DNA from 2 places in the Desulfitobacterium dichloroeliminans LMG P-21439 genome. Region 1 is predicted to be linked to the other one. Evidence: predicted binding sites of a transcription regulator. Region 1 holds the regulator's gene; the other holds the start of a gene.

What was found. The regulator LexA, encoded in region 1, represses DNA repair genes until DNA is damaged. The targets are predictions, from matches to a motif close to CNAACANNTGTTNG.
Region 2: the regulator LexA is predicted to act here: its motif matches at 4,932-4,945, upstream of recA (recombinase RecA).

The regions. Positions count from the first base shown of each region.
Region 1 covers NC_019903.1:1,872,107-1,879,652, reverse strand. Annotated here, with positions in the region: gene DESDI_RS08985 (methionine gamma-lyase family protein) at 1-214, shown strand, start outside; gene lepB (signal peptidase I) at 225-791, shown strand; gene DESDI_RS08975 (D-alanine--D-alanine ligase) at 913-1,998, shown strand; gene lexA (transcriptional repressor LexA) at 2,097-2,705, opposite strand; gene DESDI_RS08965 (LysM peptidoglycan-binding domain-containing protein) at 2,992-3,225, shown strand; gene DESDI_RS08960 (M23 family metallopeptidase) at 3,283-4,110, shown strand; gene DESDI_RS08955 (D-alanyl-D-alanine carboxypeptidase family protein) at 4,319-5,362, shown strand; gene DESDI_RS08950 (hypothetical protein) at 5,529-5,759, shown strand; gene DESDI_RS08945 (oxidoreductase) at 6,136-7,546, opposite strand, start outside.
Region 2 covers NC_019903.1:2,213,941-2,221,486, reverse strand. Annotated here, with positions in the region: gene DESDI_RS10520 (hypothetical protein) at 1-15, shown strand, start outside; gene DESDI_RS10515 (AAA family ATPase) at 37-1,518, shown strand; gene DESDI_RS10510 (competence/damage-inducible protein A) at 1,727-2,974, shown strand; gene DESDI_RS10505 (DEAD/DEAH box helicase) at 2,982-4,577, shown strand; gene recA (recombinase RecA) at 4,992-6,035, shown strand; gene DESDI_RS10495 (regulatory protein RecX) at 6,037-6,531, shown strand; gene rny (ribonuclease Y) at 6,886-7,546, shown strand, end outside.

The sequences.
Region 1 (7,546 bases):
ATTACCCATCCCCTCGGGAATGCCGGGCTATGAGGATGAAGTCATCATGGCCGGAGGGACCTTTATCCAAGGGGCAACCAGCGAATTCTCTGCTGATGGGCCCATGCGCGAACCCTATATTGTCTACCAACAAGGAGGAGTTTCCTTGTACTACGTCAAATTTGGCAATATCTTAGCGGCACAGAGGCTTTGGGAACAAGGATTACTAAAGTGAGGTGTACAGTGTGGAAAATGAACGCTATATAGATAAAATCCTGCATAAACCCGGGAAAAGCACCCTAAAATTTGTTCTTGAGATTGTTGAAATAGTCATTATCGCCTTTGCTCTATCATGGTTAATTCGCACCTATGTATTAGAGGCAAGAATTATTCCTACCGGATCCATGCTTACAACCATCCAATTGCAAGATCGCGTGATCGTTGATAAGCTATTCTTTAAATATTTTGGGGAATTCGAACGAGGCGATATTATTGTTTTCCATCCGCCTTCAAGTGCACACTCCTCCGATGATTTTATCAAACGTATAGTGGCCTTACCGGGAGATACCATTGAGATTAATAAACACAAAACCTATATCAATGGTAAGCCCATCGATGAGCCCTATGTTATGGAACCTCAGATCAAAACTATTGAGCCCCTAGTCGTTCCGGATGGCTCAGTATTTGTCATGGGAGATAACAGAAATAACAGTGCCGATTCTCGGGAATGGGGCTTTTTACCCATTGAAAACATCTCCGGAATGACGTTATTTCGTTATTGGCCCTTGAACCGTTTCGGAGCAATTGATTAAGCTATTGATTGATGATTGATAATTGCTTGATTGATATTGAATAATGATATAGTAGCTTTTTTAGCAATTTGCATATAGTATAGAGAATTAAAAATGCCAGCAGAGAGGATGGGTACATATCATGACAAGGCAAAGAATAGTTCTTCTCTTTGGAGGACAATCCGGAGAACACGAGGTCTCTCTGAATTCTGCTACATCTGTACTCAAAGCAATAGATTCTGAAAAATACGAAGTTCAAACCATCGGAATTTCCAAATCCGGTCAATGGCACTGGGGAGTAAACCCCGTAGATTGGCAAAGCGATTCGTCTATTCACGGTATTCAAGTTAATCTCATTCATGACCCCTCTAATCCACACTTTATAGCCTTAGATGGTAGTCAACTTCCTCACAACGGGAAGTTTGACTTCATTTTCCCCGTCCTGCACGGACCATTCGGCGAAGATGGTACAATCCAAGGATTATTTGAAATGGCAAATGTTCCCTACGCAGGCTCAGGGGTCCTAGGCTCAGCTTTAGGGATGGATAAAGACCGCATGAAGGCGGTTTTTACCCAAGCCGGCCTGCCACAAGCTCCGTATCTCACCATCCTCAGAGAAACACTGCATAAAAACATGGAAAAAGTACTTAAAAGTATTGAACAATCCCTTGGCTATCCTTGCTTTGTTAAACCAGCCAATTTGGGCTCCAGTGTAGGTATATCTAAGGCAAACAGTCCTGAAGAACTACTTAAAGCACTTAAATTAGCAGCTGAATACGACCGCAAAATTGTGGTTGAGAAAAACATCATCGGTCGAGAAATTGAGCTCAGTGTACTTGGCAATGATGAGGCTCAGGCCAGTGTCCCCGGAGAGATTCTTCCCTCTAAGGACTTTTATGATTATGAAGCCAAATACATCGATACCGGCTCACGCTTAGTGATTCCTGCAGTACTTGATCCCCAAGTGGTCAGCAGTCTACAAGAAAAAGCTGTGCAAGCCTTCCACGCCGTTGAAGCCTGTGGATTAAGTCGAGTGGATTTCTTCGTTACCAAAGATAATCAGATCTATATCAATGAAATCAATACTATGCCTGGCTTCACCCAAATTTCCATGTATCCTAAGCTTTGGGAAGCGAGCGGAATTCCATACTCTGAACTGATCACTCGTTTGATTGAATTAGGCTTTGAGCGCTTTAAAGATAGTCGTTCAAGGAAAATATCGGTTTAAGGTAGTCTCCAATAGTATAAATGGGATAAAAAACAGACACAAAAGAAGGCCATAACCCCTCTTTTGTGTCTGTTTTTCATTAAATAAGAAATGTGAAATTAATGCAAAAGACGAAATACCCCAATCACTTTCCCTAAAACGACGACGTCTTGAGAATAAATGGGTTCCATGTATTGATTTTCGGGTTGTAGTCGAATCAAAGTTTTTTCCTTATAGAAGCGTTTAACTGTAGCTTCTTCACCAATCATAGCAACGACTATCTCACCATTGCGGGCAACTTGCTGTTGTCGAACTAAGATAAGATCCCCATCCATGATTCCGGCATCGATCATGCTTTCTCCTTTAACTCTGAGCATAAAAACCGTATCAGAGTTTACTAAATCAACAGGGAGAGGGAACGTATCTTCGATGTTTTCTTCAGCTAAGATGGGTTGACCAGCTGTAACTCGACCGATAATCGGCACAAAAACTGTTCGCTTTTCATCCGCATCACTGCCCAATATCTCAATAGCCCGAGGCTTTGTTGGATCACGGCGTATGTATCCTTTTTCTTCGAGAGTTTGTAGATGACCATGGACAGTCGAACTCGACATCAAGCCCACAGCATCGCCGATTTCGCGGACGGAGGGAGGGTAGCCTTTTTCGCGAATAACCCGTTTTATAAACTCTAAAATATCAGTTTGTCTTTGTGATAAATCAAGATACATCCAATCCCCCCTATGTATTTATGCACCTATTGTACCATTAAATTCATTTTGATGCAAACAAATGTTCGAAAGACTATTGACTAAATAACACTTTCTCCTTTATACTGTTCTCAAGAACTTATGTTCGGTCTATTCTGTTTTAAGGGAACATTAAGGAGGATTATTCATTATGAGTACTTGCACTTCTTCAATACGCCATTACCGGAATTATAGAAATTACCGCATGAGAAAACTACAACGGCAATTTTGTTCATATTTATTACTTTTTTTCGTTATTTTTGGAGGGATGGGATGGTTTGTCTGGGATTGGAATCAAGCAAATAGTAAGGTAGAAGCCCTAACCTTTCAACCCCAAATTGTTCAATCCGGTGATACGCTCTGGTCCTTGGCCGAAAACACTGGCCTACAAATTGATACCCGTACACTTGTTCTAAAAATTATGGAATTTAATCAACTCACGGATTCTACTATTCAGACGGGTCAAGTAATTTACACACCTGCTGACCCGCTACAGCCTTAGTAATACTTCTAACCCGAGCTCTCTCCCCATACTAATTGTAGAGAGGGGGAGAGGTGAATGAGATTTCGCAAGAGATTCAAGGCTCGAGGAAGGTTTTGGATGTTAATTATAAAGGCCGTAGTTGTCGTGGTGATCAGCTTATCTTTATGGAAAGGCTTACATATGCCTCCCAGGATTTCTTCAGATATCTATCCTTACCTTACTAATTTATCAGCTCATCTCATTTTGCACTCCCAAAAGGAAGGCCAAAACCTGTCAGCGACGGGCTGGGCTGATCTAATTGCTCTGAGAAGTACAGTCGCGGAAACAGAGCAGGCCTACCTCATCAGGCAGCTTGAGCAAGGCATTTCTTTTGAAGATTTAGCTTGGCAGAATGAGGTTATACAGATTAAAAAAGAAACGATCAAGCAACTACTCCGGCGTCGAGAGGTTCTTTTAACTCATCCTCTCTATGAGCCAAATCGTTTTGTTTTTCCGGTGATTGGTGAAGTTTGGTTTGTTGATACTTTTGGCGCGGACAGGGAAGGCGGGATCCGTCACCATGAGGGAACTGATATTTTTGGGGCGGAAGGGCTCCCCGTTGTCAGTGTCAGCGACGGTGTAATTGAAAAGTTAGGTTGGAATCGACTGGGAGGGGAACGAGTTGGTGTTCGAGGAGAGGATGGTAATTACTATTACTATGCTCATCTGCAAACCATCGACCCTAAGCTTATAATGGGTCAAAAAGTCAAAAAGGGAGATTCTTTGGGTACCTTAGGCCATTCAGGTGATGCTTTAACAACGCCAGACCACTTACACTTTGGCATCGAACTGCCAAACGGAGAATGGGTAAACCCTTATCCATTTGTATCTGTCTGGCAACAAAATCATGAGCATCTTCGGTAATTGTCGATGTTGTAACTCATTTTTGTTTTATATTGAACTATAAAGCTTGCTCAAAATATCAAAATTCTTTATTATATAAGAGCGAGACAGTTTATACGCGACGTTCAGATTGGGATCGAGATTAAGATTGAGATCGAGTTAAGATTGGGCCAAGGTGAACTACCTACATGAATTGTCAGCTCTATATACTTATAAAAGAAGGCAAGCTATGAATAAGAATACTAAAAGAAGAACTATAAGATTCACAACGATTATTGCTTTAGCGGTAATCGTTTTAAGCTTTTACCCTAATCTGCCAACATTTTCAGGATTAGCAAGGACGCTCCAAGCACAAAACACCTCTGAATTGGCTTATTCAGCATCAGGTACTACCCAAATAAGCGCTGGGAACACTGCCCCGAAAAGCACTTTTCCTACCAACAAAGTGAATGATTCCAGTGATCCTGCACGTCCTGAAGATTCTAGTTATCTAATGGTTAATCTTAGAACAGGGGAGAGGCTCTTAGAGAAAAATAAAGATATCCAAAGAGCACCGGCGAGTACCATTAAACTCTTAACAGGACTAGTCGTTTATGAAAAACTACAAGAGACAGAAGAGGTAACTGTAGGCAAGGAGGTTATGGTGGAGGGATCAGTCCTGGGCCTTAAACCCGGTGACAAGATTCTTGTTAAGGACTTAATTACTGCCTTGTATGTTGCAAGTGCTAATGATGCCGCTAATGCTTTAGCTGTTGCTGCATATGGTACTCTCGAAAACTTTATTGATAAGACGAACCAGTATGCTACTCAATTGGGATGTACTGATACAAAGGTTCAAACAGCTCACGGCTTGTCAGCACCCCAGCAGTATACTACAGCACAAGATTTGGCTAGAATTGCTGCGAAATTCACTCAAAATCCTGAGCTTATGTCATATGTAAAGCTGAAGAAATCTACAATTGAATGGACTGATGTGAATGGATGGAAGCAGATCAGAGAGTTCTCCAATACCAATCAGCTCTTAGGAGTTTATCCAGGAGATAAAGGACTTAAGACCGGAACAACTACCGAAGCAGGACAATGCCTCGTTACCTATGTAACGAGAGGGGATGGGGATCTATTACTTGTCCTATTAGGCAGTGATCAGCGTTATCAGGATACAATAGAATTATTGGATCAAGGATTGGCTAAAATACGAACACGCTCTGCTTTAAAAAACTTTACGAACGGCCCAGAGGCCTTTAATAATACTCCGGGATTTTTCGTGCCTTAGCACCTATATTTTTTTAAATAGAATTATTATAAATAAAAATAATTGTATTATAATGTTATTCTCATTAATGAAATTATAATCATAAATGATATTATAATCAGAGATAATATTATTATCACAAATATGACCATTACCATAAATAACGATATTGGAGTGTATAATACATATGAAATCATATGGAGAACCCTGTGTCATTGAAGACCGCTTATGTACAGAATGTGGCGAATGTGACTGCTGCGAGTTAGACAGCAATAAAATCTGTGATAATTGCTGTCAGTGTATCGAATCAACAGCTGATTATGTAGGAGTTGAAATCGAGGAAATCCTCGTGAACACTGAGGAGATTGATTCACTCAAAGGAGAGCAGTCTAAGAGAGCCTTTAGAATTAAACGCTAATCAGCTAATGATAATTAACTGTCATCCTACAAACACGAATATTATCTAGATGATACTATTATCGAAAGAGGGAGGATTATATTAAGCAAATGAAGACGATTATAACTTTTTTATTGGGTCCTATAATGAATATTATGTAAAGTATGTAAATGAATACAGGTGAGGGTAAGCATAATTTTAGCCTGGTAAGCTGATTTCTAGACAAAATCAGCTTACCAGGCTATTTAATATATGAGTTAAAGACTATTTAATGGTTTGAGTTCACCTGTATTCTCTGCTCTGAACGCTATGAGCGTGGTAGCCTGGTCATAACCACAAACCTAGAATTTGGGCGTAGTGTTTTACGACATCCCACTAAGCTAATACCCCTATCGTTTTAATTCAAAATTTTCATAGTAATTTCTGCTGCACTATGAACAGCATCTATTATTTTACCAGGCTTCACGCAATCTCCTACGCCGTATACTTCAGGAAAATACTTCTTGAGTTCCTCAATTAGTTTAGTATTTGGCATTGCACCAGTTGCTAATATAACTGCATCAACATTATGTATAGTCTTTTTCCATCCTTTTTCATCGAGAATAACGCTACTATCTGTTATTTCTAACAAACAAGTATTTGAGTGGATTTCTACATTTAATTCGTTTAATCTATCGGTATAATAAACAGTATCTGATCGCGCTGATTCTATATTTACCTCGTTCATTTCAACAAGCATTACCCTCTTATTTTGTTCTGCTAACTTTTCTGCTACTTCTACACCTACTAACCCGCCGCCAACAACTACACAATTTCTACCTGCTTCCTTTACCCCTGACAATATATCGTAAGCTGTGAATACCAGAGGGTTATCAATCCCCTTTATGGGAGGATAATTAAATTTTCCACCGGTTGCAATAATTATTGTATCTGGATTTATGCTTTGGGCTAAATCGATAGTAAACTTTTCATTTAGTTTTATTTCCACACCCATTTTGGGTAAAATATATTCATAATAATTTATTACATTAAGTATCTCACTTCTTTTTGAGGGAACAGCGGCTAATGGCAATAGTCCCCCAAGTCTATTATTTTCCTCATACATTACTACATTACAGCCCTTAATAGCAGCTATTCTCGCTGATTCTAAACCTGCCGGTCCTCCCCCCACAACAACAACATTCTTCTCTAATTTATTATTTTCTAAATTTTGGTTCAATTCAATTTCTCTGCCTACAGTCGCATTTAAAGAGCAACTTATCGCTTTGCCCCCATGCAAACGGCGCACACATCCCTCATTACAAGAGATACAAGTTCTTATTGAACGGTAATCCCCTTCTTGAACTTTTTTTACCCATTCCGGATCAGCAATTAAACCTCTTCCAACTGCTACCATATCAGCACTTTTCATTTCGATGATATCTTTTGCTAATACTGGGTCAGTAATACGACCGGCTACAATTATTGGCACTTTTATTGTATCTTTAAACTTTTTAGCTGCATCCACATTACATCCTCTGGGTATAAACATTCCGGGCATCATCATATATGGGTGGGAACTATTAGTGCCTGCAGTAATGTGTATGGCATCAGCGCCTGCTCCTTCTAAAAGCTTAGCTGCTTGTACAGATTCTGTTAAGGTTAATCCATCTGTCATATAGTCACTAGCATTAATTCTTGCTATAATAGGAAAATCGGCGCTTACATTTTTTTTGCAACATTTTACTACATCTATAAAAAACCTAGCCCTACCCTCTAAATCACCACCATATTTGTCATTGCGATAATTCGTTGCAGGTGAAAGGAAT
Region 2 (7,546 bases), 340 kb from region 1:
AATAGCTATCAGTAATTTGGGGAGGAGGAGTAGTTTATGGGCTTAGCAAAAGATGCTCTTATCGGTGTTGGAATCGGTTTATTAGTTTATCTTTGGGTTGCTGGATATAATGTACTTCCCGTCGGGCTTTTAATTTTATTGGGAGTTCTATTCTGGAAGTTTGTGCCTCGCCCGATGATGGGAGGTTCAGATAAAGGCATCCAAATCTCCGGTAGTTCCATTGATTTCAATGACATCGGGGGGCAGAATACGGCAAAAAAGGAGCTTAAGGAAGCTCTGGATTTCTTACTCTATAGTAAGCGCATGAAAGAATTAGGAATTAGGCCGCTCAAAGGCGTTCTTTTATCCGGTCCACCTGGAACCGGAAAAACTTTATTAGCTAAAGCAGCTGCGCGGTATACAGATTCAATTTTTTTAGCCATATCCGGTAGTGAGTTTGTCGAGATGTATGCGGGAGTGGGGGCGGAGCGGGTAAGACGTCTGTTTCGAAAAGCTAGGGATTTAGCAAAAAAAGAGAAGAAGGATCGAGCCATCATCTTCATCGATGAGATGGACATCCTCGGGGCGAAGCGGGGGAGCAATGTCTCCCATCATGAATATGATCAAACCCTTAATCAACTTCTAGTCGAAATGGACGGATTGGGTAGTGAAGAACAAGGTCCACAAATCCTCATTGTCGCAGCTACTAATCGAGCAGAGGCTTTGGATCCGGCCCTTTTGCGTCCGGGTCGTTTCGACAGGCAAGTCAAAGTGGATTTGCCGGATAGAGAAGGCCGCCTAGCAATTCTCAAGATTCATGCGAAGAATAAGCCTTTAGCGACGGATGTGGATCTGGAGCAAATCGCTCAAGAGACCTATAACTTTTCTGGAGCTCATCTAGAAAGCGTAACGAATGAAGCGGCAGTTTTTGCTTTAAGGGATGATGTTCTGGAAATTAACATGACTCATTTCCAAGAAGCAGTAGAAAAGGTTCTCTTAGGGGAGAAGCTGGATAGAAAACCTACGGACGAAGAATTGCAGCGTGTGGCGGTTCACGAAGGCGGGCATGCTTTATTAGCCGAATATGTGCGACCTCATTCGGTAGCTCAGATTTCTATTCGATCCCGGGGTAATGCTTTAGGGTATGTTCGTCATTATCCCAAAGATGATCTCTATCTTTACACGCAAGTCATGATTGAAGAACAAATTATGGTTGCCTTAGCAGGTGCAATAGCTGAGGAAACGGTTCTCGGTGCACGGAGTACCGGAGCCGCAGGCGATTATCAACAAGCTTTGCAGATGGTAGGAAAAATGATGGCATCGGGGATGTCCTCCCTAGGTGTAGTTGATGTAGAGAAATTAGGTGCAGATCAGCGCCAAAAAGTAACCTGTGAGATTCTAAGCCAATTGGAAAATCGAACTCGCGAGATTATTCTCGGTAGCAGGGAAACGTTGGAGAGATTAGTTGCTGTATTAAAAAGGGACGAAGTACTCGATGGTGAAAAACTTCGCGTACTTATTGAGGAAGAAGCTGCCTAATGAAGTGAGAAAACGCATATTTACTTGGATTTGAATTTTTAGGAGGAGCTCTCGATTGTAAGGGCTTCTTTTTCTTGTTGGCGATTAATGATTGACAGGAATAAAGAGGATAAGTTCAGAAAAGAAGAGAAATAATTTAGAAAGAGTTGCTTATAACTAAAACTAAGCATTATCGTTTGCGTTTAAAGGAGGAGAGTGATAAAATATCATGAAAGCTGAAATTGTCGCAACAGGAACGGAAATACTATTAGGACAGACCTTAAATACGAGTGCACACTATCTAACAGGAAAGTTATCTGAATTAGGAATTGAAGTAGATTATCATACCACCGTAGGAGATAATAAGGAACGGTTGGGGAAGGTAATCATACAAGGTATAGAAAGATCGGATCTGCTTCTTATTACCGGGGGGACGGGACCAACGGAGGATGACCTCTCTAAGGAGCTCATTGCTCAAGTATTTAGCTTAAAAATGTTACTTGACCCGACCAGCCTAGAAAGGATTCAGGAATTTTTCGTCCTAAGGGGCACAGAAATGCCTGAGACGGAAAGGAAGCAAGCATACTTTCCTGAAGGATCCCAAGTTCTTCCCAATCACCAGGGAACAGCGCCGGGGGTTATTCTTCAAAAAAGCAATAAAACTGTCATACTTTTACCGGGCCCACCGACAGAGATGGAGCCTATGTTTAAGGAATATGTGTGGCCTTTTTTGGAGCAAAAAGCTCAAGGAGATATGGCGAGAATGTATGTTCGAACAATCAAGGTTGTAGGCTTAGGGGAGTCTGATTTAGAGGAAAGTCTTCAAGATTTTGTTGGTAGAAAAAACCCCAGTATAACCTTGTTATGTAAACCTACGGAGATGCATATCCGCATTGTGGTGAGAGGAAATGCTACCGAGTCCTTGGAAGTTCTCGATCAAGCTGAGTTTGCTATTCGTGAACGACTTGGGGGCCGGGTGTTTGGGACGGATGAGGATACGATGCTGAGGCTCGTGAGTGAGAGCTTAAAGAAAAAGCAATTAACGCTTTCCACAGCCGAATCCTGCACGGGTGGAACGCTGGGAGCGTTGCTTACAGAGCAACCGGGTAGCTCGGACTTTTATTTAGGTGGGGTCATAAGCTATTCCAATGCTATGAAAGAGAATTTTTTAGGAGTAAGCGCCCAGACCTTAGCTCAATTTGGGGCTGTCAGTGCTGAGACAGCACGAGAGATGGCCGCAGGCGTCCGCGAGCGTACCAAAACAGATCTAGGTATTAGTATTACGGGAATTGCCGGACCCGGAGGAGGTAGCCAGGAAAAGCCTGTTGGCTTAGTGTATATTGGCTTAGCTACCTCGGAAGGGATTAAAGCGAATAAGTTTCAGTTTCATGGAGGAAGAAATTCAATTCGTCAGCTCTCTGTTCAAGCTGCCTTGGATTGGATTCGCTGTTATTTGTTGAAAAGTGAAAGGGGTTAATATTCGATTGAGTGCAGAACGTTTACAAGCCTTTGGTGAAATTAATTTAAGCAAACAAGTTTTACAGGCATTATCAGAAATGGGGTTCGAGGAACCCTCGCCAATTCAGAAGGAAGCTATTCCTGTAGCTATGGATGGGGTGGATTTGATTGGGCAGGCGCAAACCGGCACAGGAAAAACCGCAGCCTTTGGCATTCCCATTTGTGAAAAGGTCAATCCAAAGTTTCAGGCAGTCCAAGCCCTGATTTTGACCCCAACCCGCGAACTTGCGGTTCAGGTATCAGAGGAAATCAGTAAGATTGGTAAATACCGCCATATCAAACCACTACCGATTTATGGAGGTCAGTCCATCGACCGACAAATTCGGGCCCTTCGCTTTGGCAGTCAAGTCGTGGTCGGAACACCAGGTCGGGTGCTTGATCACCTTAATCGAGGAACTTTAAAACTTCAATATGTCAAGATGGTCGTCTTGGATGAAGCTGATGAAATGTTGGATATGGGCTTTGTGGAAGATATCGAAACCATCCTTAGGCAAGTCCCTCCCGAAGAACGTCAAATGATGCTGTTTTCAGCAACCATGCCGATAGAAATCAAGAAGCTGGCTCAAAACTATATGCATCAGCCTAAGTCGGTTGCGGTAAGTCGTGATGAGCTTACAGTGCCTTTGATTGAACAGGTGTTTTATGAAACTAGAGAAAAAATCAAGGTTGATGCTCTTTGTCGGATTATCGATATGGAAGATATCGGTCAAGCCATCATTTTTTGCCGAACCAAGCGCGGTGTCGATGAGCTTGTAGCTGCCTTAGAGGCCAGAGGGTATTTTGCGGATGCTTTACATGGAGATTTAAGCCAACAACAAAGAGATCGCGTGATGAAAAAATTCCGTGATGGAAAAGTGGAACTCCTTGTAGCTACTGACGTAGCAGCCAGAGGACTCGACATCGATAATGTGACCCATGTCATTAACTTCGATATCCCTCAAGATCCGGAATCTTATGTGCATCGTATCGGCCGTACAGGAAGAGCAGGGAGAAAGGGTCAGGCGATTACGCTGGTTTCCTCAAGGGAATATCGACAACTCCGCTTGATTGAACGTTTAATCAAGACGCGGATTGTGCGTAAAGAATTACCGACCTTAGCCGATGTCAGTGAACGACAAGCAGAAAACCTCAAGAATCAATTGGTTAAGATTATACAACGGAGCCATCTCGGAACCTATCGATCTATTGTGGGTTCCTTGCTGGAAGAATATGATTCTGTAGATGTGGCTGCTGCAGCCTTGAAATATGCTGTAGAAGGTGCTAATGAACGAAGCGAAGAGGAAGAAGCGGATATTGCATTTGGCAATACGGGAGCAGCTCCTGGCATGGTTCGCCTCTTTATGAACATCGGCCGCCTCCAACAAGTTCGCCCTCAGGACATTGTGCGCTGGATAGCCGATGAAAGCGGAATTCCCGGCAATATTATCGGGATGATCAACATCTATGATAAATTTACTTTTGTGGAAGTACCGGAACAGCATGCCAGCCGCGTCCTTAGTTGCATGCATCAAAACATGATCAAAGGCCGTAAGGTAAACGTCGAGCCAGCAAAAGCCAGATAAGGAAATAAGAAGCCGCTGTCAAACGGACTGTAAAGTTTGTTGAACAGCGGCCTTTTTGCATGCTTGCCGGGGCACTTAGTGTAAAGACAGAGAATATGCAATGACTCGAAAGTGACGAAACTTATGCTGAATTACACAAATACATTGACAAAGAGTCTGCATGAATGCAAAATTATACTAAATGAGTTAAAGTATGGGATTATGTTGCATTCATACTGACTGCGTTCTGGTATCCAGCTTAAAGGATAAAGGTTGCAATTGAGCTTGTACAAGGAGACGATAACTGGAAGGCCGATGTCGTCACACTCGGCTAAAAAGGATTGACAGGTTTAGCGCACAAAAGTATAATTGAATCGAACAAGTGTTTGTTTTCGTGCTAAAAATTATGGTGATATTCGAATAGGAGGAAAAAAGATGGCCGCAACCGACAATAAGTTAAAAGCCTTAGATATGGCGTTAAGTCAAATCGAAAAGCAATTTGGTAAGGGTTCGATCATGAGATTGGGGGAGGCTTCTGCTAAAATGGCGGTAGAGGTCATTCCAACAGGTTGCTTGGCTATCGATATAGCCCTTGGAGTCGGTGGAGTACCACGGGGACGCGTTATTGAAATTTATGGACCTGAGTCTTCAGGGAAGACCACCGTTGCTTTACATATTGCTGCCGAAGCTCAGAAACTTGGCGGTGTGGCTGCTTTTATCGATGCAGAGCACGCTCTTGACCCTGTTTATGCAAAGGCTTTAGGGGTCAATATTGACAATCTGCTAATATCTCAGCCTGATACAGGAGAACAAGCCTTAGAGATTTGTGAGGCTTTGGTGCGCAGTGGGGCCATCGATGTGATTATTATTGACTCAGTGGCAGCTTTGGTACCCCGAGCAGAAATTGAAGGAGAAATGGGAGATTCCCATGTGGGCTTACATGCTCGCTTGATGTCTCAAGCTCTGCGGAAATTGACTGGGGCAATCAGCAAGAGTAATACCTGCGTGATTTTCATCAATCAGATTCGTGAAAAAGTGGGGATCATGTTTGGCAATCCGGAAACCACAACAGGTGGTCGAGCCTTAAAATTCTATTCATCGGTGCGCATGGAGGTGCGTCGTCAGGACACCCTAAAGCAAGGCCAAGAGATGATTGGTAACCGTACCAAAGTCAAAGTCGTTAAAAATAAGGTGGCACCTCCCTTTAAACAAGCTGAATTTGATATTATGTATGGACTCGGGATTTCTCGAGAAGGTAGCATTGTCGATGTAGGAGCAGAACTCGATATTGTTGATAAGTCCGGAGCTTGGTATGCTTATAAGGGTGAGCGTTTGGGCCAAGGTAGAGAGAATGCCAAGGAATTCCTCAAACAGCACCCTGAGATATCCGCCGAAATAGAGCAACAAATCCGTGCTAGCTTTAGTTCGGTGAGTGTCCCAGATTCAGAGGATATTGATGGGGATCCGGAAGAGTTTTAAGATGAAAGGGGCACTGGATACTGCTTTAACCTACTTGTCCCGGCGAATCCTGTCCCGCTATGAATTAGTTCAACGGCTTACGAAGAAAGGATTCTCTGAACAGGAGATTAACTCTGCTTTGGAGCGTCTCCTCGAGTGGGGATATATCAATGACCAGGAATATGCTCGAGCCTATTGCCTAAGCAAGCAAGCCAATCATTCTAAGAAAAGAATAAGTTATGACCTTAAAGGTCGAGGAATCCAAGAGCATATTGTTGAACATGTCTTTGAAGAGAATTATCAGCCTGAGCAGGAAATAGAGCTATGCTTCAAACATGCTCAGAAAATTTGGACAGAAGAATCGCGACGCTGGGAAAGCTCCTATCAACATAAGAAAAGTTACGAGAAAATACCTCGAGAGGTTTTCTTAAAATTGAAGGTGGGCCAAAAGCTCATGCAAAAGGGATATCCCCAAGACATGGTTCAACTGATCATCGAAAGAGTTTTAAAAATGTAGCAGGAAGGAGAGAAATTCCTTCCTGCTTTTGATTTGCTTACCGGCTCGCTTAGGGCCGCGAAGACGGAGAACTCAACAGTCTTGACAAATTTTTCAAAAGATATTACACTACTAAAAGTAGCCTGTTTCTTTAAATGAGACCTTTAAGGTTTTCTTATAGATTGCAACGTAGTTAGTAAATTATATGGAGGCATCGAGCTAGCGCGTGTGTTTGTAGGAATGAAGACAAATTTCTTTTGTCTACAATTGAAGGTTTTAATTTTGAGAACTGGCATGACCCCAGTTTTTTTGTTTTATATGGAGAACTAGGTGAATGATATCTAATATGTGTAGTACTAAGGAGGTGAATATTACTTGGAATTGTCCGGATTGATTTTTGGAATTATAGCCGCGACCGTAGCACTTGCTATAGGTACCTTTTTGGGAGGGGTTATTCGAAAGAATACCGCCGAGAAGCTTATTGGATCAGCTGAAGAAGAGGCTAAACGTGTCATTGAAAGTGCACATAGTACTTCAGAGGCAAAGCGTCGTGAGGAAGTCATCGCTGCCAAAGAAGAAGTTATGCATATTCGTAACGAAGTGGAAAAAGAAACCCGGGAACGCCGCAACGAGATACAGCGAATGGAAAGACGGGTTATTCAAAAAGAAGAGTCTTTGGATCGAAAAATGGAGTCTTTGGAGCGTAAGGAAGAAAATCTTCATCGTAAAGACGAAGAGGTCGATCAGCTCAAAGACGTCTTAAACCAAACGGTAGCCAAGGAAAAACAAGAATTGGAGCGTGTCTCCGGTTTATCCACTGAAGAAGCTAAGCAAATTCTTCTGCATAGCGTAGAAGAAGAGGTTCGCTATGAATCCGCTATTATGATTAAAGATATCGAAAGCAAAGCCAAGGAAGAAGCTGAGAAACGTGCGAAAAACATCATTTCTTTAGCTATTCAACGTTGTGCTGCGGATCATGTTGCTGAAACCACTGTGTCTGTAGTCGCTTTGCCCAGTGATGAAATGAAGGGACGGA